Regions from separate parts of the Ureibacillus endophyticus genome, predicted to be linked through region 1. Evidence: riboswitches for the same ligand, from Rfam matches in the RefSeq annotation. Region 1 holds a riboswitch; each other region holds the start of a gene.
What was found. A riboswitch is a leader RNA that binds a small molecule or an ion and turns the genes downstream of it on or off. The one in region 1 is predicted to bind thiamine pyrophosphate.

Region 1 (8,003 bases):
CCAAATCAGCAAATACCCAACGCAAACTGGCAAATAACCAATTCAAATCGGCAAATACCCGACCCAAAAAAGCAAATAAACCCCACCAAAAAACAAATAACGAATATTTGTTCGTAAAATTATCACGATTCATAGCGAAAGATGTTATAATGGAGAAAATGATTTGGAAGGGTGTTGTATTTGAAAATATTCCATACCGCTGATTGGCATTTAGGAAAGCTTGTGCAAGGTGTTTATATGACGGAAGATCAACGCCATGTTCTACATCAATTTTTGCAAGCCATTGATGAAGAGAAGCCCGATGTCGTCATCATCGCTGGAGATTTATATGACCGTTCATTACCTCCAGTAGATGCTGTAGATTTATTGGATGAAATATTAGCTGAAATTGTTTTAAAACGTAAAGTTCCTGTTTTAAGTATTGCAGGAAACCACGATAGTCCTACTCGCTTACAGTTTGGAAGCAAGCTCATGAAAGAAAGTGGATTACATATTATCGGAGAACTCCACGCCAACTTGCAGCCAATCCTGTTACATGATGAATTTGGAGAAGTTCATTTCCACTTAGTCCCATTTGCAGAACCATCAACTGTTAAACATTTATTTAATGACGATTCCATTAACAACTATGACGATGCAATGAAAAAAATAATTGAGACCATCGAAGAAAAGATGGACAAGTCAAAACGACATGTATTCATTGGACATGCTTTCATTACACCCCATGGAGACAAGGAAGAAAATACGAGTGATTCAGAACGTCCTTTAGCAATTGGGGGATCAGAATGTGTTAGTGCACAATATTTCAAGTCATTCCATTACACAGCGCTAGGTCACTTACATAAGGCGCATTATGTATTAAATGAAACAATCCGTTATTCAGGATCCCCTTTAAAATATTCGGCTTCAGAGGCGAATCATGAGAAAGGATTCCTAATTGTAGACATGGATCAAGATGGACAAGTATCCATTACAAAACGACCGTTTATTCCAAGAAGAGACTTACGCATCGTAGAAGGTAATATACAAGAAATTTTAAAACATGAAGTTAGTGAAGATTATGTTTTCGTTCGTTTAACAGATTTAACTCCAGTTATTGGTGCAATGGAACAAATTCGAACAGTTTATCCAAATGCAATGCATGTTGAGCGTAAAGCACTTCCTAAGTTTGAAAGTACCGAAAATGAAGGACAAGTTCGCCGTGAACAGATGGACGATAAAAGTTTATTCCATGCTTTTTATAAGGAAATTGTAGGAAGTGAGCCGACAGAAATTCAACTTCAGCTTTTTGAAGAAGTACTTCAAGACATGTTATCAGAAGAACGCGAATCAAATGAGGTGGTCGTTAAATGAAACCAATAAAATTAACTATGCGTGCTTTTGGACCTTATAAAAATGAAGAGATTATTGACTTTACAGAGCTTAAAAATAATCGACTATTTGTAATTTCTGGATCAACTGGAGCGGGTAAAACGACTATATTTGATGGAATTTGTTTTGCTTTATATGGCTACGGTAGTGGGCAAGACAGAAAAGATACAAAAATGCTTCGAAGCGATTTTGCAGAAGACAACATCCATACCGCTGTTGAACTAGTTTTTGATATTCATAATAAAACTTATCGTGTATTGCGTCAGTTGTCCCATGTGAAAGAAGGTCGTAAAAATGCAACGGGTGAAAAATACGAGTTGTTCGAAATTCAAAATGGACAAGAAGTTCCTGTTGTAGAACGTCAGCGAGTGACAGATATTAACAAAAAACTTGAAGAAATTATCGGGCTCTCATATGACCAATTCAACCAAATTGTCATGTTACCTCAAGGGGAATTTCGTAAACTTTTAACCTCTCAATCTGATAATAAAGAAGCCATTTTACGTAAAATTTTTAAGACGGATCGATACGGTGAAATGGCACAAAAACTGGAAGAGAAGAAAAAGCAAGCTGAACAACAGTTAAATGAAGCAAGGGCATTAAAAAATAGTATCATTGCTCAAATTTCGGGGGCATTACCTAAGCGTGAATCATTATTATTTTCTTTATTAGATCAACATTCGAACATATATCAACTCCAAGACGGTCTAGATGAAGAAATTAAATTTTATCAACAGAAGATGAAAGAGGATAAAAAGCAATACGAAGAGGCGCTTAATAAATATAACGAGAAATATGAGCTTTATGTGGCAAACAAAGCGATTAATGATCGTTTAGATGCCTATGAAAAAAAGCGTTTTAATCTTCAGGAGATGGAACAACAAAAGCCACAATTTGACCAAATGAAAAAGGATTATGAAGCGGCGATTCGTGCAAGTAAAATTGAGCCATTAAACAAACGATGCCATGAAATAAACGAAGAAAAGCAACTCCAACAACGTCGATTAGAACAAATAGCTAATCAATTAAAGCAAGCTCAATCTGATCTATTAAAGGCAAAGGAAGTTTACGAAATAGAGTTAACAAAACAGAACGAACGGGATGCCGCAACCAAAGAAGTAATTGAATTGGAAAAATTGTTACCTCTGTATGAACAAATCGAAAAACAAACGCAAGTTGTTTATTTAATCACAAAGAAATACAATGAGGCGAAATCTAATCTTCAACAGGCTGAAGTCCAACTAGAAGAAAGTCGACACCAACTATTAAATTTAAACGGACAAGTGGAGCAGCTTGAAGGAAAAGTTCAAAATTTAAATGAGACAATGGAGCAACAACGTTATTTACGCGAAGTTGTTCAAACCTTTACAAAGTACAATGAACATTTATCACGTCATCGAACATTAACTGAGCAGTTCGAGAAGATTTCAACGGAGTATGAAAATGCAAGAGACCTCTATAATCAGGAAGAAATGAAATGGCTAAGTAATCAAGCAGCACTTCTTGCGGCTAATTTAGTTCCTGGTTCACCTTGCCCTGTATGTGGAAGCACAGACCACAAAACTGTGAATCGTGAGCATATGGATCTTATCGATGAACAAGCATTAAAGAATTTAAAGTCGAATCTTTCTCAAATTGAGCAAATGAAATATAATGCTCAGGCGAATCTAAACGCAAGCTTTATGCAAACGAAACAATTTGAAGAGTCTTTAGAAAACTTACATGCACCGATTCATGAACAAAATCAATACTTCCAACAATTTAATGATGTAAACAACCGTGTTCTACAGTTACAAAAAGATGCAGAACAACTTGCTCATTTAAAAACGCAGTTAAAACAGTTGAAAATTTCGCACGAAAAACAAGATGAAAATCGTAAACAGCTGGAACAAAACTATCAAATCATCAATGAGCAGCTAGTTCAACAACGTACGATTTTAGAACAGCAACGTCTTTCTATTCCGAGTCATTTGCAAGAACTTATCCAATTGCAACAAGCACTAAAAGAAGCAAAGAAACATCGTGATGTATTATATCAAGCATGGGAATCTGCACAGAAAAATCTGCAAACTGTCGAGAAGTCTGTGGTTTCCAATGAAGAGGCATATAATTACATTAACCAAACTCTACAACAATTAGAAGAAAATTTAAAAACTGCAAAAGAGCAGTTAGTTGTAACAATAAAAGAAAATGGGTTTGATGGTTACTCGCAATTTATTGCAGCCATTCGTTCTGAACAGGAAATTCAACAACTTCAGGAAAGCTACATGGCATTTTCCAATGAACTTCATTCCTTAACAACTCAAGTACAAGAAGAACGTCAACAATTAAAAGGTATAGAGAAAGTAGATTTATCACAGGCACAAGAACAATTAAATGAATTAAAAACATGTTATGAAAATGCGTTGCAAACTCTTAATCTGACGAAAGAGTATGAAAGACATGCAATTGATTTTTCAGACAGGTTAGATCGTGTAGCTGTTGAAATTCATCAATTAGAGGAAGTATCAGCTCAAATTATTGATTTATATAATTTATTACGGGGGCAAAACAGTAAAAAAATCTCCTTTGAACGATATGTACAAATGGGGTATTTGGAGCAAATAACGGAAGCTGCAAATATTCGATTGAGAAATTTATCAAATGGTCAGTACTATTTACAATGTTCAGACAGACAAGAATCCCACGGACGTCAAAGTGGTTTAAGTCTTGATGTATATGATACGTATACTGGGCAATCACGTGATGTAAAATCCCTTTCCGGTGGCGAGAAATTTAATGCTTCACTATGTCTTGCCCTGGGTATGGCGGATGTGATACAAAGCTTCCAAGGAAGTGTACAAATTGATACGATGTTTATTGATGAAGGATTCGGTTCACTAGACGAAGAATCCCTCATGAAAGCAATCGATACTTTGATTGATCTTCAAAAATCTGGACGAATGATTGGGGTCATTTCCCACGTAAATGAACTAAAAGCTGCTATGCCAGCTATTTTAGAAGTGGTGAAATTAAAAGAGGGGTATAGTAGGACAAAAATTACTCTTAAATAATAAAACTGCACTCTGATTATGGAGTGCAGTTTTTAAGCTTTTAAAACTCGAACAGCCTGAATCAAATTCCAAATTAATAAAATGATTGTTATAAGGAAATAAATTGCCATAAAAATAAATAAACTAATAACGAATCCATTCATTATTTCAGTACTAGTAACGCTAAAAATCCCGAATATCCCAAATATGCCGAGTAGCATTCCGATAACAACAGGAATCAAATGCGAAATAAATGCACGTTTCGCATGATATTTTACTTCATTGTTATTTATTACAAGATAAACGATTAAAGGCAGTAAGAAAGGTGCAAACAATAAACTAACATAGCAAAGTGCAGAAATGATTTTATTATTATCCATTAAATTCTCTCCTTACTTCCAATATAATACATATACGGAATTTTATTCAGTTTAGTTTCAAAAAAACTAAATTCTAGTTGAAAAATAAAGAGTTTCTGATAAAATGAGATTGTTCAAACAATTAAAGAAGATGTATTACCACAAGGGGAGCTGATGAAGTCAGCTGAGATTGTGCACGTATTGCACTAACTCTTTGAACCTGTAAGTTAGCACTTGCGTAGGGATGTGGATAGAAACCGAACCCATACATGGCGTCAGGATCTGTCCTGATGTCATTTTTTTATGCTTTTAGTATGAACTATAAGCATAGGGAGAAACTACATAACGATTTCTATTCCTTCTCAAATGTTCTACATCGGAATAAGGAGAGGAGACTTGTTATGAACAAATCAAAATTACTAATGCTTGTGGAAATTGCTATCTTTGCAGCAGTTGGATTAGTGTTAGATAAAATTTCTTTTTCACTTTGGGCTCAAGGTGGTTCTATTAGCTTTGTAATGCTACCTATTTTAGTTATTGCTGTTCGTTGGGGGCTTTCTGCCGGACTAGTCACAGGGCTTTTAATTGGTGTATTACAAATGGCTTTAGGAGCATATATTCTTCACTGGGCACAGGCATTACTAGATTATGTAGTTGCATTTACTGTAGTTGGTTTAGCAGGATTATTCCGTCATCAAATTGTTGAAGCGGCGAATAACCTTAATAAGAAGAAAATTAGTTTATATATTGTTCTGGGTATTGTAATCGGTGGTTTATTACGTTACGCTGCCCATGCTCTTGCTGGTGCGATATTCTTTGCAGAGTACGCAGGTGATCAAAATGTTTGGGTTTACACACTAATCTATAATGGTTCTTATATGATTCCAGCTATTATTTTAACTGCGATTGTCGGCTCATTTATATTCTCATCAGCTCCAAGATTATTAAAAACAGCAGTATAAAATTTTCTATAAGTCGATTTGCATTTTGTTGATGCAAATCGACTTTTTTTGAGCACATTAAGACTAAAATAATTTTTAGGTGGGAGTTGCAGGACAAATCGAAGAAAAAATAAATCATAAACGTAAAATTCCATCAGTATCGTATAGTTTCTTTTCCAAATCCTCATCTCACTAACTTATCCACAAAATACACTTTGTAAAACGGAATGGACCAACATAAGCTTACGAATATGATATAGTATAAATGAAATGATATAGGGAAGGATCGTTATCGATGATAGTTAATACAAGTGAAGAATTAGAAGCGTTAAAAAAAATTGGTCGCATTTGTGCTGAAATTCGTGATGCGATGAAAGCAGCTACAAAACCAGGTGTAACAACGAAAGAGCTAGATGAAATTGCAGGTCGTATGTTTGCTGAAAAGGGTGCGATTTCTGGTCCAAAAGGCGAATATGATTTTCCGGGATATACTTGCATCAGTGTAAATCATGAAGTGGCTCATGGAATTCCTGGTAGTCGTGTAATTGAAGAAGGGGATCTTGTGAACATTGATGTTTCAGGTTCTTTAGATGGTTATTTTGCTGATACGGGTATTTCTTTTGTTGTAGGAGATGGCTATGAAGCAAAGGAAAAACTTTGTGCTGTGGCTAAATCAGCCTTTGATCGTGCCATGACAAAAGTTAAAGCAGGATCAAAACTAAATCAAATTGGTAAAGCCGTGGAACGTGAAGCAAGAGATCATGGCTTAACGGTAATCATGAACTTAACTGGACATGGTGTAGGTCGATCTTTACATGAAAAACCAGATCACGTACTCAACTATTACGATGCATGGGATTCTACAATTTTAAAAGATGGTATGGTTTTAGCTGTAGAGCCATTCATTTCTGAAAAGGCAGAGCATATTGTTGAATCAGGCGATGGTTGGACATTTATTACGCCAGACAAATCATTAGTCGCTCAAATTGAACATACAATCGTTGTAACGAAAAACAAACCAATTATCCTTACGCAAATAGAAGACTAACTTAAAAAATCCTGTACGCTTTTTTAAACTTAGCGTGCAGGATTTTTTTTCATAAAGAATATTCCAGCAATCATTACACCACTTAGGAAAAGGGCTGCGGTTGATACTAACAATTCATCAAAGCCGTTTGCAATTACAATACCAATATAACACCAAATAAAGATAATAGGGAAAATAATATCGTAATAATGGTAACATAAATGAAGTGCAATTGCAGTGCCAACTGTCATCACAATAACAGCCCAAAGTGCATTACTTAAACCAAAGCCTTCCCAACCATAATATACCAATATGTAGCAAAACTGTAGAATAAATAAGTAAGTAGACCAACCAAAATAGATTGCAACTGGTATTCGAATACGTAACATTTCATTTTTTAAAGGATACGTTAAATAAAGTGCAAACATAAGTAATAATTGAATGAAAAATAAAATTAATGATTGCAAAAAGTATTCATAGTGCCAGCAGATAAGGTTAATGATCTGCAGCAGCATAATACATGAAATAAAAATAGTTTGAAGATTTGTTATCGATTTTTCAGTATTACGTAATGACCAATATTTGTTAGCCCATAGGAAAAGAAATATGAACACAATAAGCCATAAATAGTAGACGTAATTTGCTGGTGCAAATAAAAGTGGTAAACGATTTATGATGTCAATTGTTGATTTCCCATTAAAGTTAAGCAAATATGCTTGGAGGGTAAAATACATGGTAATTGTTAGGGAAAACAAGATGATGAATAACCGAGTCATATATTCCTCTCCTTTCTATAAAATTATATACATATAAAATGTTTTCAACAACAAATACCAATAACATACAAATTTTTGTAAAATAAAAGAAACGGATAGGAGTGATACCAATGAAAAAAATTGAACAAATTGATTTGAATGTTACACTCGAGAAAAAGGAATATAAAAAGAAGTTAAAGAAACTCCAATTTGAAATGTTGAATATACAGCAGTTCTTATATAATAACAAAATTGGACTCATTCTTGTATTTGAAGGAATGGATGCAGCAGGTAAAGGTGGGGCAATCAAGCGTTTAACCCAAAGACTCGATCCAAGAGGATTAGTTGTGCACCCAATTTCTGCACCACAATACCACGAAAAAAGATACCATTATTTACACCGCTTTTGGCGTAAGTTGCCTCAACGTGGACAAGTAGCAATCTTTGATCGTTCTTGGTATGGCCGTGTACTAGTAGAGAGAATTGAAGGTTTTGCTACAGATGATGAATGGATGAGA
Region 2 (8,003 bases), 2.8 Mb from region 1:
TCCTTCTGCAGGAAGTGTTTCATCGTGATATTCGATCGCACGTTCTGGGTCTAATGATAAGTTAAATTGATCTCTCCATCTAAATTCAAAACGGGCTTTTGATAAAGCGTCATCTCTAATTTGTGCTCCAGGATGCCCCTTTGCTAAGTCAGCAGCATGAGCAGCTATTTTATAAGTAATAACTCCTTCACGAACATCGTTTTTATTCGGTAGACCAAGGTGTTCCTTTGGTGTTACGTAGCAGAGCATGGCTGTACCGTACCACCCAATCATGGCTGCCCCGATAGCAGAAGTAATATGATCATATCCAGGGGCAATATCTGTTGTTAACGGTCCTAATGTATAAAAAGGTGCTTCCTTACATAATTCTAGCTGCTTATCCATGTTTTCTTTTATTAAATGCATTGGTACGTGTCCAGGTCCTTCAACCATCACTTGTACATCATGTTTCCATGCGATTTCTGTCAATTCACCTAAAGTTTCTAACTCCGCGAATTGTGCTTCATCGTTTGCATCTCGGATGGATCCAGGACGTAACCCATCACCTAGAGAGAATGCAACATCGTAGGTTTTCATAATTTCACAAATTTCTTCAAAATGTGTATAAAGGAAGTTCTCTTTATGATGGTATAAGCACCATTGAGCCATGATTGAACCACCACGAGAGACAATACCTGTCAGACGATTTGCTGTTAAAGGAATATAATGTAATCTTACTCCAGCATGAATCGTGAAGTAATCTACACCTTGTTCTGCTTGTTCAATTAAGGTGTCGCGGAAAATTTCCCATGTTAAGTTTTCTGCAATACCATTTACTTTTTCTAGTGCTTGATAAATAGGAACCGTACCAACTGGGACAGCTGAATTACGGATAATCCATTCGCGAGTTGTATGAATGTTTTTACCAGTTGAAAGGTCCATTATCGTATCTGCACCCCAACGAGTAGCCCAGGTCATTTTTTCTACTTCTTCCTCAATTGAAGAAGAGACAGCTGAATTCCCAATATTTGCATTAATTTTTACGTGGAAATTGCGTCCAATAATCATCGGTTCTGTTTCAGGATGATTAATATTAGCTGGAATGATTGCTCGACCACTCGCAACTTCATTTCGTACAAATTCCGGGTCCATATTTTCTCTAATTGCGATAAACTCCATTTCAGGGGTAATAATGCCTTTTCTTGCGTAATGAAGTTGTGTAACATTTTTTCCTTTCTTTGCTCGTAATGGTTTGCGTTTTAAACCTGGGAACACCTTTTGATTTGCACGAGGGTCATTGATATCCTTAAAACCATTATCCTCTGGTTTGATTTCCCGACCTTCATACTCCTCAACATCCCCGCGCTCAAGTATCCAGTTGTTTCTAATAGCAGGTAAACCTTTCGTAATGTCTACCGAATAATTACTATCCGTATAAGGACCACTCGTATCGTATACACGTACAGGTGCATTTTTTTCATCACCGAAAGTTCCTGTAGTAGGACTTAGTGAAATTTCACGCATTGGTACTTGAATATCAGGACGTGAACCACTAACATATACTTTTTTACTTCCTGAAAAGCTAGACATAATGGAAATATTTTTTTCGTTTAATGAGGTTTGTGACATTTGACCAATCTCTCCTTTTGAAATAAAGGACAAGACCTAGATAGTAGTGGATGAAAAAACGAAGTACATAAAAAAGCCGGACCCTAAAAAAGGTAGGACCCGGCTAAAAATGTAGAAGTTCGTATTAATAGTTTTCTAACTTCCCCACGCTGGTATAATCCAGATCAGGTCCAAAGAGTCAAGAAACTTAAACGCGTTTCTTTCTCAGCCCAAGCTATTGGGCACCCCTAGTTATTTCGATTATTAAATTACAACGTTAGTATACATGAACGGTTTTCGAAAGAGAAGGGAGTTTTGTCCTGTATTCTCATAAATTAAAATAAAATTCAGAAATCCGCTATAATGGTAATATCAAAAATACTGATAGGGGATAGGTTATGTGGCGTTATGAACATCCAACAGAAATCATATTTGGAAAAAGTGTATTGCAAAATTTAGGGGACTATTTAGAACAAAACAATATTCAAAAGGCACTTCTCATTGCAACGAATTCATCGGTGAAAAATGGAACAACAGCAGACATTGTGAATAAAAGTGCTGGGAGAATATTAGATGTCGTAAGTGGAATTGAGCCAAATCCAACCATCGAAAACGTAGAAATGTGTGCAAAAAAAGCAAGGGAATTAGAAGTAGATTACATTATTGCACTAGGTGGGGGAAGTGTAATAGATTGTGCGAAGGCAGTTTGCGCGGTTGTGGCGGAAAACTGTACAGCTATAGACTTGATGGAAGGAAAGAACATCACAAAAGCGTTACCACTTATCGCCATACCTACAGTCAGCGGAGCAAGTAGTGAAGTAACGGGTACTTCGGTTATTAGTTGGAAGGAAAAAGATTTAAAAAGATCTTTTACTTCGCCATTGTTATTTCCCAAAACAGCTGTTATCGACCCTGAGCTTACATATAGTTGTCCAAAGCATGTAACAGCAATTTCAGGAATCGATATCATTGCGCATTCTCTTGATTCTTTAGGTAGTGTGAAGTCAAATCCATTAACAGAACATTTTGCTGTTCAAGCTGCGAAACTAGCATTTGAAAACTTGGAAGCTGCTGTTAATGGGAACGCTGAGGCAAAAGATCAATTGGCATTTGCAGCAGTATTAGCAGGTTTTGCATTTTCACAAACTGGTACAACTGCATCTCACGCTTGTTCTTATATTTTAACGGCCAAATACGATATCCCTCACGCAGAAGCATGTGCTTTTACATTAGATAGTTGGTTTAAAATAAATGCAGAATATAAACCGTTACTAGAAATTCATGCAAAAAATATTGGGTTTAGTAATGTTGATGAATTAGTAAATGCATTAAATGATTTAAAAATTAAATTAGGGTTACGCACTATTTTAGGAGAGTTAGAAATACCAATAGAAGATTTAGAAATCATTGTTCAACATTCTTTAGACGCAGCAAATATGAAAAATAACATTGCACCTGTTGATGAAAAAATGATTCGAAATGTTTTTCTATCCAAATAAGGTAAAGGGTCATTCAATTTGAATGACCCTTTAATAATTAGTAAGCTGTCCAACCAGCATCCGCAGTAATAACTTGTCCATTAATGAAGCTTGCCTCATCAGATGCTAAGAATAGCGCTAAGTTTGCAATTTCTTCGGGTTGCCCTGAACGAGGGTTAATTGCCATTCCGAGTTGTTGACGTGCAAAACCTGTTTGACTAAGATTTGTCATTGTACTTCCGATATTTGTAATTACCCCACCTGGAGCAATTCCGTTACAACGTATATTTTTATCTGCATACATAAATGCTGTATTTTTTGTTAAGCCAACAACAGCATGTTTTGAAGCCGTATATGCAGCGCCAGCACGAGCTCCGTATAAGCCGCCAGCAGAAATGTTGTTCACAATTACACCGTGACCTTGTTCAAGGAAGAGATTTATTGCAATACGCATTGATTGCATTACTGCTTTTGTATTTACAGCAAATACTTTATCCCAACGCTCATCAGAAATTTCTCCCACAGGCTCCATGCCATCCATAATACCAGCGTTATTGACTAAGATGTCTAATTTTCCATAAGCGTTCTTTGTTTCATCAAACAATCTGTTTAAATCATCTAAAGAGGCAACATTCGTTTGCACAGCAATTACTTCGCCACCGTTTGCTCTAATGCCTTCCACTACGGCTTGTACTCCTTCTAAGTTTAAGTCAGAAGCAACAACCTTTGCACCTTCTTTAGCATAGACTTCTGCAATGGCTTTACCCATACCAGATGCAGCACCTGTAACAATAGCAACTTTATCTTGTAATCTCATTTGTAAAACCTCCCAATAATTTATAGAACAGCTGTATAATACTCAGTATAAATAGCTAGAGTAAACGCTTTTAATAAGCAGAAATTATAGAAGTGTTCAATATTAAACACATTTCGTAAAAACTGTTCAGTAAGAGGTGAAAAATGTTGAAGACGGATCTACGTGTCATGAAAACAAAGGAAGCACTTCAACAAGCATTAATCAATTTATTAGAAATTAAACCATTAGAATCTATTTCAATTGCTGAATTATGTAGAGAAGCAAAAGTGAATCGAGGGACATTTTATTTACATTACGGTCAAATAGAGGATTTATTTGAAGAGTACTTTCGTGAAATTATGAGAGATTTAGCTAGAAGTTATCAAGAACCGTACCGTCATGTGGTGAAATTAAAAACAAGTGAATTGGATCCTAAAACAATTAAAATTTTCCACCATATTGAAAAATATAAACCTTTTTATCGCATCGTTTTTTCTAAAAATATGCCTCTTACATATTATTACTTATTGTTTGAAGAAATTAAGATCCTCTTGAAAAAGGATCGGGAAGCGAATTATCAAGTGGATAATACAATTAATCTAGAATACTTTTCTTCCTATCAAGCTAATGCAATTTTAGGAATGATTATTCAATGGAGTATGAATGATTTCGAACAGCCAGCACACTTTTTAAATGAACAGCTTGTAAAGATTATTAATCTCGAATGATAAAGATTTTTAAATAGAGTATGAATCGTGTAAAATGGGGAAGAATATTCGGATTCCGAAATGAGGAGGCTTCTATGCTATCAAAATTTTTCTCCTATTATAAACCGCACAAACGCTTATTTATTATAGATTTCGCCAGTGCGATTATTGTAGCGATTTTAGAGTTAGCTTTTCCTATCGCTGTACAATGGTTTATTGACGAACTACTGCCAACAAATGAGTGGAATACCATTGTCAAAGTGAGTATTCTATTACTTTTAGTTTATGTTTTAAGTACAATACTCAATTTCATCGTGAACTATTTAGGACATAAATTAGGAATTAATATAGAAACTGATATGCGACAGGATTTATTTAACCATTTCCAAAAGCAATCCTTCCGCTTTTTTGATAACAACAAAACTGGCCATTTAATGAGTCGCATTACAAATGACTTATTTGACATTGGGGAATTTGCTCACCACGGACCAGAAGATTTCTTCATTGCTGTCATGACGTTCATAGGAGCTTTTGCCATCATGTTTAATGTTAATCCAACATTGGCTTATGTTGCACTAGTGGCAGTTCCATTGTTAATTGCTTTAGTTACGTTTAGTAATAAAAAGATGAACGCCGCATGGAAAGAAATGTACGGAAAAATTGCAGATGTCAACGGACGAGTTGAAGATAGTGTCGCTGGGATTCGTGTAGTTCAATCCTTTACTAATGAACAATTTGAGATGGAACGTTTCCGTGAGCAAAATGGATTCTTTAGAGCAGCAAAGCTTTATGCATATAAAGTGATGGCTGGAACCCATTCTGGTATTTATATGATGACCCGTCTTTTAACATTAGTTGTGTTAGTAGTAGGGGCATGGTTAAGTTTTAATGGAAAACTTTCTTACGGTGAGTTAGTCAGCTTTGTCCTTTATACAAATGTGCTAATTAAACCAATTGATAAAATTAGTGCATTACTAGAATTGTATCCAAAAGGAATGGCAGGTTTTAAAAGATTTCAAGACATGTTAAATGAACAACCAGAAGTACAAGATCGACCAAATGCTATTGATGTTCCTTACTTACAAGGTGATATTACTTTTGAAAATGTTAATTTTAATTATGAAAAAGATAAAACGATTTTAAAGGATATTAGCTTTGAGTTAAAAGCAGGGGAAATGACGGCATTTGTTGGACCTTCCGGAGCAGGGAAAACAACCATTTGTTCTCTTATTCCACGCTTCTACGATGTAGATAGTGGTTCTATTAAGATTGATGGAATAGATATCAGAGACATAACAAAACGATCGCTGCGTGAGCAAATTGGGATTGTTCAACAAGACGTGTTTTTATTTACAGGTACGATAAGGGAAAATATTGCCTATGGAAAACGTGGTGCAACAGAAGAGGAAATAAGAGATGCTTTGAAAAAGGCACACTTAGAGGACTTTGTGAATAATTTACCTGAAGGATTGGAAACGCAAATAGGTGAACGGGGATTAAAACTTTCTGGTGGTCAAAAGCAACGATTAGCCATTGCACGAATGTTTTTAAAGAACCCGCCTATCTTAATCTTAGATGAAGCTACATCGGCATTAGATACAGAAACAGAGAGAATCATTCAAGAGTCTTTATCTGAACTTGCAGAAAACCGAACAACACTTGTCATCGCCCACCGCTTGGCAACAATCAAAGATGCCGATCGAGTGTTAGTAATAACGCCAAATGGAATAGAAGAAGATGGATCTTACAATGAGTTGATTCAAGAGAATGGTATCTTTGCGAGACTACATCAGTATCAGTATAATTAATTAGGAGAAAGGAGTTGTCTGAAAAGTCATTTTGAGACAGCTCCTTTGTAACTGACGCTACCGCTTTCGTCACAGATAAATTGCGACGAGGATAGTGGAAATTTATTTTGACTACCGCAGGAACAATAATTCATAAGAGATATTTATCAAGAAAGAAAATAGGTGTCCAAAAAATTATTACTTTTTGGACACCTCCTTTTTTTGCACATCGAAGGAGGTAAAGATGAACAAAAATTCAAAAGTACCAAAAGTTAGTATAAAACCGTTTATTTCACTAATAGCTGCAACAAAAATACCGAAAGCACCCCTTATTTTTGGGTTGATTTTGAGTATTTTTACAACAATAGTTGGACTTGGAATTCCTCTTTTAACGCGAGAACTTGTTGATGGATTTTCCTTTGCATCATTAAGTGTGCCACTTATTTTAGCTATCATCGCATTTTTTATTGTACAAGCAGTTTTTGATGGTGTATCGATGTATTTGCTTGCTTATGTTGGGCAAAAAGTGGTGGCAAGACTCAGAGAAATGATGTGGCTTAAACTAGTTCGCTTGCCTGTTTCGTACTTCGATAATCAGAAAAGTGGGGAGTCTGTTAGTCGACTTATCAATGATACAGGAATCGTAAAAGATCTAATTACACAACATTTCCCACAATTTATTTCAGGTTTAATCTCAATCATAGGTGCAATTATTATTTTGCTAATTATGGATTGGAAAATGACATTGATTATGTTAATTTCAGTTCCAATTACTGTTGCGGTTATGATGCCTTTAGGATCTAAAATGGCGAAAATCTCTCGTGGCTTGCAGGATGAAACAGCAACCTTCACTGGAACGATTCAACAAACAATCAGTGAAGTACGATTAATGAAATCTTCCAATGCAGAAAGCTTTGAAGAGACAAGAGGAATTCAAGGGATCAATACTTTACTAAAGTTCGGATTAAGAGAAGCAAAGATCTTTGCTCTGGTAGGGCCAATTATGCATACGGTCATCATGATTGTTATTGTTATGATCATTGGTTATGGAGGAATCCGGGTTGCTAACGGAACAATGACAACAGGTTCACTGGTGGCGTTCTTGTTGTATTTATTCCAAATCATTTTCCCAATTACATCCTTTGCGATGTTCTTTACTCAGCTACAAAAGGCTAAAGGGGCAACAGAGAAAATTATTGAGATTTTAGAGCTCCCATTGGAACAGGGACAAGATGGAATTGAAATGGATATTAAAGATAAACCTATTCGCTTGCAGGATGTTTCGTTCTCTTACGATGGGGAAGAACCAGTGATTCAAAACGTTACTTTCGAGGCGAATCCAGGGGAAATGGTGGCTTTTGCAGGCCCAAGTGGTGGCGGAAAGACGACTTTGTTTGGGTTATTAGAACGTTATTACGAACCAACATCTGGTGAAATTTTTGTAGGAGATACGCCGATAAGTAAATTGTCACTAGTATCTTGGCGTAAACAAATCGGTTACGTTTCTCAGGAAAGTGCCATGATGGCAGGGTCGATTCGTGACAATCTCTGTTACGGGTTAACAGAGGAAGTATCAGATGAAAGACTTTGGGAAGTTACAAAAATGGCCTATGCTGATCAATTTATTAAAGAATTTGAGAATGGATTA
Region 3 (8,003 bases), 1.0 Mb from region 1:
AATTGCTTCAGTTATCGTTTGAATTCTCGTAGCAGACTCGACTAAATGTTGAATCGTATTGCTTACTTCTTGGGAACCAGTACGGATTTTTTCCATATCCGCGCTAATTTCTTGTGCACGTTTTTCCCCTTCAATGGCAATTTTCATTGTTTCATTCGAATTAACTACCGTTTGATCAGCTCGAGCTTTCATACTTTGTAGATTATCCGCTAAGGACGTTAAGACATTCGATGCATTATCTGCATTATGCATTCCATCTCGCATCGCACCTGTTACATCTTCTATATGATCTGCTACCGATTGAACAGCCGAATTCATTTCTGTTAATGTACTTGCGGTTTCTGTTGCATTCGTTGTTAATTGATTAGAAGTCGAACGCATTGTCGAGATGATAGATTGTAAATTAGATGCTGTTTGATTTAACGTTCTAGATAAATCCGCGATTTCGTCTTTCCCTTTAATCGTTGTTTCAGAAACTGATAAATTTCCGTCAGCTAATCGTTTTGCTTGTTCGATTAATTGTGAAATTAGTTTTGTTTTACGATAAATTAATAATCCAGTAATCATTGAAGCTACTAACATTGGAATAATACTAATTAAAATTCCTTGACTAACGACTTCCCACGTTCTTTCTGTTACGATATCTGCATCAAAATCGATGACATTGATGGCGATAATTTCTTTAGATGGGTCGTGGTCTTTATAAATTGGTGCATAACCCGATAAACGTTCCATCCCTGCGTAATCATAAGGTTCTGAAAAAGTTGGGTGGCCCATTTCTAACAACATCGAAATTGCTTTTTGGTCTACGTGGAATTCATCACCAATATTAATCCCTTTTTCTTTTAAGTTATTATCAAGGGCGATGACGTTCCCATTTAAATCTAAGATATATTGCGTTTCAAAAATTTCTTTATGATCGATTGTCCAATTTAATTGTTCACTAATACTTTCTTTTGCTGCCATATCATTATTTAGTGCACGATCTAACACAGTCGGATCAATTAATCCTGTTGTGATATTGGCACAACCATATGCTTCAACACCAGCAGCTTCGTACAATTTATCGTACGCAGTATAATATGTAGCGGCAGAAGTAATTGCAAGCATAACTACTAAAATACCTGCAATGATTGTTCCTAATTTAAACGTTAAAGTCTGAAAAAATTTCATTTCTCGTACCACCTTCTAAAAGAACCCCTGTTATATTAAAAAACTCTAATCTATCATACTATGAAAAGAAGTATCGAGAAAGAATGTTTGGATATTTCTCCAGAATTTTATAATAAATTTGTCATCTATTTGTCAAGGTTGCGTCTGAAATACATTTGAGACGAAACCTTTGTGACTGTCGCTTCGCTTTCGTCACAGATATATTGCGACGAGGATGGTGACATTTTAATGTGACCACCACAGGAGCAGATTCTTTGAAAAGAGGATGGTGATATTCTAATGTGACCGCCACAGAAGCACACTTTCCGAAACAATGATAGTTACATCTTGATGTAAAAGCATGACAAAGGGCTATGCAGATAACCTACCTTCTACACAGCCCTACTAATTTAATCTTTAAAATCTCTCATCCGGTCTAATATTAAACCGTCCGACTTATCGTTCTCACCAACGACAAAATCTTTCATATATTGCTTTAAATATTGTCCAAAATTTGTTTGGTGATTTAGTAGAAGTTCATCTACATAATGGGCACCTTTTGGAATATCATCTAGCAACAGCACCGATAAAGAGGCATAAATTCCACAGGCTACTTGAAAATACGTAGCATTCATTTGAAACTTATCAAAAATCTCTATATTTGTTAAAACATTGTACATGTACTGTTCCTTATCTGGATACACCATTAAAACCCCACATAAATCTTCCCCTACTAATTCTCCATCAAGGGGATTCAACACCTTCATTTCGAAGTCCCAAATTTTATCAACATCATCGATATTGGAACGAATGAGTTTCGTTGTGTGTTCATTCACTTTGTAAATAAACCCACTTTCCAAATTCAATAATTTCCCTAATGTGTAGACTTCCTCATGGGGCATTAAACAACCGTAAAACTTGATATCTCCCAATCTCACTTTGAATTCAAGATCGTAAACATTTTCATAAAGGAATAGCGGAGTTTGACCCTTCATAAACATCGGGTAGCTTAGAATGGCTTCATCGAGGAAACATTCAGGGGACCAAGTAGTATAAACTACATTTTCTTTTGCCAGAGTTTTATCTTTGAAAAATGAATTATCGTGTTCCACTATGAAACATGCTAATGGTGTTTCATTAGTTGGCTTATTTTTAAACAATTCTGTCGCCATCCATTGCACAACTCCTGGATTCATCCCAGAGCAAAGAATGGCTTTTGAATTTGTAATGAGATGTCGTTTACCTTCAATCCAGTTCAATCGTTCAATAAGACCAAATCCAGCAAATTGATCTTCATTTTCATCGATATACGGATTTTCCAAGGCAGAGTTTACATAACTAATCCCTAAACTGTTACAGGCTTTCATCATTTCAACTGTATCAGCCCAAGAAACATCGATAACCAAGGATGTTTTCGTATTCTTGAGATGTTGAATGAACTTATCTTTATCACTTAAATCTAGTTGATGAAATACAAACCTCTGTTTTAAATTAGGGAAAAGTTGAAAGTAGAGTTGTTTGTCCACTGACTTCATATCTATCAAATGAAGTTGGCAATTGGTGATGATTGGATGAATTGGGTCTGTTACATCTACAGCGGATTTGTTCAAAATAGCGAGTATTGCTTTGGCAACACCACCTGCGCTACCTAAAAGAGTAAGAACACTAGTACGATTTGTCATATGATTCACCTCGCCTTCTACTTAAAGCATATGAAGTTTAATAGAGTATGCTTAGGTAGAAAACTATTAGGGATATGATTAGCGCCTAGTCAAAAAATAATATTATGGACTTGGGTTAAAATCCAAGTAAAAATACAACGGCACTCATGAATGTTTAGCTCATGAGTGCCGATTTAGAGGTTGGGACATAAGTGGATCGTTTCAACTTTTACTTGTAGTTTTTAGTAATTAAAATATTATAGTAGTATTTTTTAGTTGTTCGAAGAGGAGGCCACGACTCCTGCGGGAACCGCACTAGCCGAAAATCCATTTTTGCCGGGCAATTGCCGGCAAAAATTAGTTGAGGCAGTGCCCGCGGAAAGCGTTGGCCGGAACGGAGAACAACGTTTTTATAGAAATCACTATTCCCTAACCTTGATAGTTTATTTTAATAGATTAATCGTTTCTCTACGGTCCGCGCTTTGACAAATGGCTGAAATTACTGCAACCCCATCAGCCCCAGCAGCAAGTACCTCAGATGCATTTTCTGTCGTAATACCGCCAATGCCGACAATCGGGAAATCTTGATAATCTCTTCTTGCTTTGGATAAAAACGACACGCCCGCAGCAGGTTTTGCATCGGCTTTTGATTGTGTTTCATAAATCGGACCAATGCCTACATAATCTGCCCCACCTTCCACAGCTACCTTCATTTCCTCGTCATTATGAACAGAAACGCCAACAATTTTCCCATTAAATTGTTCTCGAATTTGAGCTATTGGTGCGTCATCTTGTCCAACGTGAACGCCATCCGCATTTATCTTCAGTGCTAATTGCACATTGTCATTAATAATAAATGGGACGTTATATTCTTTACATAATGCTTGGCAAGCATGGGCAAATTTTTCTAGGGACTCGCCAGTTAAGGCATTTGCTCCTTTTTCTCGTAATTGAAAGAATGTAATACCTGACTTCAGTGCATCTTCCAAGACGACTAATGGCTCATCCTTACAATTTTCTGTACCCATAATAAAATACACCGCTAAATCACTACGCTTCACTTACCGTCACCTCATAATCTTGATATGTTTGATAAGCAAAATGATTTGTTGGACCGTGACCATGTCCTAAATTCAATGGATGTTCAATGGCAAGTTGGACAAATTTTTTCCCTTCAACGATAGCTTCTTGTAAAGAAAATCCTCTACCTAAAAATGCCGTAATCGCAGCGGAAAACGTGCATCCTGTTCCGTGGGTATGTTTAGTATAGATTCGTTTACTTTGCATTTTAAATGAACTGCCATTCGCAAGGAACACTGTATCTGTCGCAAATTCGTCATTTTCAAGGTGGCCACCCTTCATCACGACACATTGCAAACCTTTTTCTAGAATACATTCTGCAGCAGCTTGAATATCCGATTGTGTCTTGATTGTCATCCCAGTAATCACTTCAGCTTCAGGAATGTTTGGCGTTAGTACCGTAGCAATCGGCAACAATTTTGTTTTAAGTGCATGTACTGCCTCTTGTTGCAATAAACTCGCGCCACCTTTTGCTATCATCACAGGATCCACGACAACTTGAACTTCCTTATTTTGGATTTCTCCGGCTACTCTTTCAATGATGTCAGCTGAAAACAACATTCCTGTTTTTAACGCCTTTACATCAAAGTCATTGAAAACTGAAGAAAGCTGTTGTGTGACAAATTCAGGTGTTGTCGGAAAAATTCCATCTACCCCGAGCGTATTTTGAGCCGTTAATGCTGTAATCACAGACGTTCCAAATACTTTTAACTCTTGGAAAGTTTTTAAGTCGGCTTGAATGCCTGCTCCTCCACCACTATCAGAACCCGCAATTGTCATTACAACGTCCATTTCGATACACTCCTAGAAATTAAATGTAATTGATTTAAGATATTTTCTTGGAATGAACCAAGAAGAAGCTGGAAACTGACACCATCTGCAACACGTTTGTAGTCGGATAAGGTTGCTTTTAGATTTGATATTGGATCCCCTTCAAGAGATAGTGTTGCAGCACAAATGGCACTTAATAAGCAGCCTGTTCCTGTTACTTGTGTCATTAATACATGTCCACCAGAAATCCAATGTTCCGATTCACCATCTGTTAAATAATCAGACGGCCCAGTAACAATCACCATACAATTGTATTTTGAAGCAACTTCCTTAGCCGCCGCTTGAACGTCGATTTCACCTTCTCCACTATCTACACCCTTCGCTTGCCAACTTACTCCAGCAATCGCAGCAAGTTCACCAGGGTTACAACGGATTAATTGAATATCAACTTCTTCTAAAATTTTGGCCACAGCTTGCTTACGGAATGAAGTTGCCCCGACCCCGACAGGATCTAGTACAACTGGAATATTCAATTCATTAGCCTTTTTCCCAGCTTTAAGCATAGATTCTAGCGTTCTAGTATTTAACGTTCCAATATTTATTAAGAACGCATTCGCAATTGAGACCATCTCTTCCACTTCTTCTACTTCGTCAGCCATCACAGGAGATGCCCCAATCGCCAATAATCCGTTTGCTGTGAAATTCGCTACTACATAATTTGTAATACAATGTACGAGTGGATTTTTTTGACGGATTTTATACAAAGCCATATTCTTTTACCTCCTGCTCCCAATTTTCTAATGTCCACGGCATTTCCCAAAACTTCCATTCATAATAACAGCTTTTTAAGAAGTGGGATTTATAAATGTGAACTTTTTCTGGGTGTAATTCTGCATATCGATTCATCATTGCTTTTTGATTTTCAACGGATTCTTTAAACTCGGGATTACTATACATGGCAATCCACTCTTCATATAACTTAACGCCTGGTTTAGCATCTTTATATTTTTCACCAATTTCCTGATACAGCCATGGACATGGGAACATTGCCGCAAATGCTTCTGCCACGTCTCCGTTATGCACAGCATTATACATATGACTTACATAGTTATAAGCAGCTGGAGCTGGTTCAAATTGTTCGATTTCCTCTTCGGATACTTCTAATTCGTTAAAAACTGTACGATGCAACTCAAGTTCTGCTTCATTGATAAAACGCGCGGAATTTAAAAAGTAAGTAATTTCATCATTTGTATCTGCTTTTGAAGCCGCAATGGCTAATATTTTCGTATAATGCTTTAAATAATAAGCATCTTGTAATATATAATACTTAAATTTCTCAATTGGTAGAGAACCGTCTACAATCCCTCTAACAAATGGATGGTTGAAGCTTCCTTCCCAATACAAATCAGTTTCTTTACGAACTTCTTCACAAAATGTCATCTTTCTTCCTCCTCTAATGGACGTAGGAAAACAAAAAGCGCCCTACTCATACGATGACTGAGTGGGCGCCTATCTTCCTAAATTGCTCCCTACATCGAATTACAGTTAGTTAGCAATTAGAGATATTTGGCAAAGAAAATGCCCTCCAAAAAATGGAGCGCTTAACATGTACAGGTAATAATAAGCATAATAAAAACTATGCTAAAATTGTACTTGCTCCCTACGATCGTATTAACGAACAGGTTCTAAGGGTCAGGTTTTAACCTTCTCAGGCACGAGTGCCCCCCCTGCAAATATTCTAATTATTTCTCATTCTAGCATAGTTTTCTTATTATTCAAGTTTGATTTATATTATTTAAATTACAGATTCATTACGTTCGGAAATAGCTTAGTTTTCGTGCTGAAATTGAGCTTATTTGTTCGGGAAATACACTTTTTTGTTCGGGTAATAGTCCATCTGGTTTGGGAAATTTACTCTTTCGTGCGGGTAATAATCCGTCTTGTTCGGAAAATCCCCCGTTTCGTGCGGGAAATAAACCAAACCTTCCCCCCACATCACTTTTTCAAACAATGCATCGCTTCTTCCGCCTCATCCCACGGAACAGAATAGCCTTTCCCCTTTGCACAAAAAATACTGGATGACGTATATTCTGGATCTGCCTCTTTCCGATAGCCAATCTTTTCAATCACTTCATCGGCATTGTGACAAAGATCGTATCCGTCAAATTGAAGAGACAGTGCACCCTTACCATTCGTATATGCCGAAAAAATTGTACTATAATTCATAAATGTTGAAACAGGCGCCCTTCCAATGATGGTCACTTGGTTTTCCGTCATTTCTGGAGCTTCAAAGGTACCACTTGCTTGTTGAATGTCCGTCATCATCCGTCCTAAATGGGTCAAATCTGCCTTCATCTTAAAGCGATAATACGGCTCTAATAAAACATTCTCCGCCTGTTCAAGACCTTGACGAAGTGCACGGAAAGTGGCTTCACGGAAATCTCCACCTTCTGTATGCTTATTATGAGCACGCCCCGTCAGCAACGTAAAACGAATATCTGTAATCGGATATCCGGTAAGTAATCCATGATGGTCGCGTTCAAACAAATGCTTCTCGATTAACCGTTGATACCCAATCGATAAATCATCGGCATGGCAAGCATTTTCAAAAACAATCCCACTACCTCTAGGAGCTGGCTCCATTTTCAAATGAACTTCAGCGTAATGCTTCAAAGGTTCAAAATGCCCATAACCGGTTACCGTAGTTTGAATCGTTTCCATATATAAAATTTTCGGATCTTCGAAAGTGATATCCATGTTAAAACGTTCTTTCGCCACTTCAACTAATACTTCTAGTTGAATAACACCCATGACGTGGACATGAATATCCTGAAATTTTTCGCTCCATACCACACGTAAAGTAGGTTCTTCTGCCTCTAACATGCGGAAATAGCGTAAAACTTCTTTAATATGTTCTGTTCCGGAATATACTACTTTTGCTTGCAACGTTGGCACAAGTTCAAATTCATCTCGAGCAAAATCTCCACCAAGAACATCTCCAATTTTCGCTGAAGACAATCCTTTTACTGCAAAGATTTCACCCGCTTCAACTTGTTGTGCTGTCTCGAATTTATTCCCGTTATAAAGTCGGATTTCCGTAACTTTTTCAGTCTCTTCTCCCACATTAATTTCATCTCGTACATGTAATGTGCCGGACACAGCTTTAATAAAGGTAATTCGTTGATTTTGTTCATCGTGACGAATTTTATAAACTTTCCCTTGAAACGGACCATTCTTGTCATAACTTGTATCCGTTAAAATTGATAGTTGTTCGAAAAATTCCTTCACACCAATATCTTTTAACGCTGAACCTGCCATGCTAATAAATGCCTGCTCGTT

Region 2: another riboswitch for thiamine pyrophosphate. It lies ahead of thiC (phosphomethylpyrimidine synthase ThiC); the one in region 1 lies ahead of thiT (energy-coupled thiamine transporter ThiT).
Region 3: another riboswitch for thiamine pyrophosphate. It lies ahead of tenA (thiaminase II); the one in region 1 lies ahead of thiT (energy-coupled thiamine transporter ThiT).

Annotation. Positions count from the first base shown of each region.
Region 1 covers NZ_JAMYWW010000001.1:3,010,599-3,018,601, reverse strand. The annotation lists gene NKR20_RS15010 (exonuclease SbcCD subunit D) at 181-1,353, shown strand; gene NKR20_RS15005 (AAA family ATPase) at 1,350-4,424, shown strand; gene NKR20_RS15000 (magnetosome magnetite crystal formation protein family) at 4,457-4,783, opposite strand; TPP riboswitch at 4,917-5,024, shown strand; gene thiT (energy-coupled thiamine transporter ThiT) at 5,164-5,724, shown strand; gene map (type I methionyl aminopeptidase) at 5,999-6,751, shown strand; gene NKR20_RS14985 (hypothetical protein) at 6,781-7,506, opposite strand; gene NKR20_RS14980 (polyphosphate kinase 2 family protein) at 7,617-8,003, shown strand, end outside.
Region 2 covers NZ_JAMYWW010000001.1:215,521-223,523, forward strand. The annotation lists gene thiC (phosphomethylpyrimidine synthase ThiC) at 1-1,608, opposite strand, end outside; TPP riboswitch at 1,733-1,847, opposite strand; gene NKR20_RS01045 (iron-containing alcohol dehydrogenase) at 1,986-3,086, shown strand; gene NKR20_RS01050 (SDR family oxidoreductase) at 3,124-3,882, opposite strand; gene NKR20_RS01055 (TetR/AcrR family transcriptional regulator) at 4,026-4,589, shown strand; gene NKR20_RS01060 (ABC transporter ATP-binding protein) at 4,664-6,376, shown strand; gene NKR20_RS01065 (ABC transporter ATP-binding protein) at 6,600-8,003, shown strand, end outside.
Region 3 covers NZ_JAMYWW010000001.1:1,982,605-1,990,607, forward strand. The annotation lists gene NKR20_RS09640 (methyl-accepting chemotaxis protein) at 1-1,173, opposite strand, end outside; gene NKR20_RS09645 (saccharopine dehydrogenase NADP-binding domain-containing protein) at 1,563-2,834, opposite strand; gene thiE (thiamine phosphate synthase) at 3,257-3,874, opposite strand; gene thiD (bifunctional hydroxymethylpyrimidine kinase/phosphomethylpyrimidine kinase) at 3,864-4,685, opposite strand; gene thiM (hydroxyethylthiazole kinase) at 4,673-5,434, opposite strand; gene tenA (thiaminase II) at 5,421-6,104, opposite strand; TPP riboswitch at 6,305-6,402, opposite strand; gene NKR20_RS09670 (elongation factor G) at 6,660-8,003, opposite strand, start outside.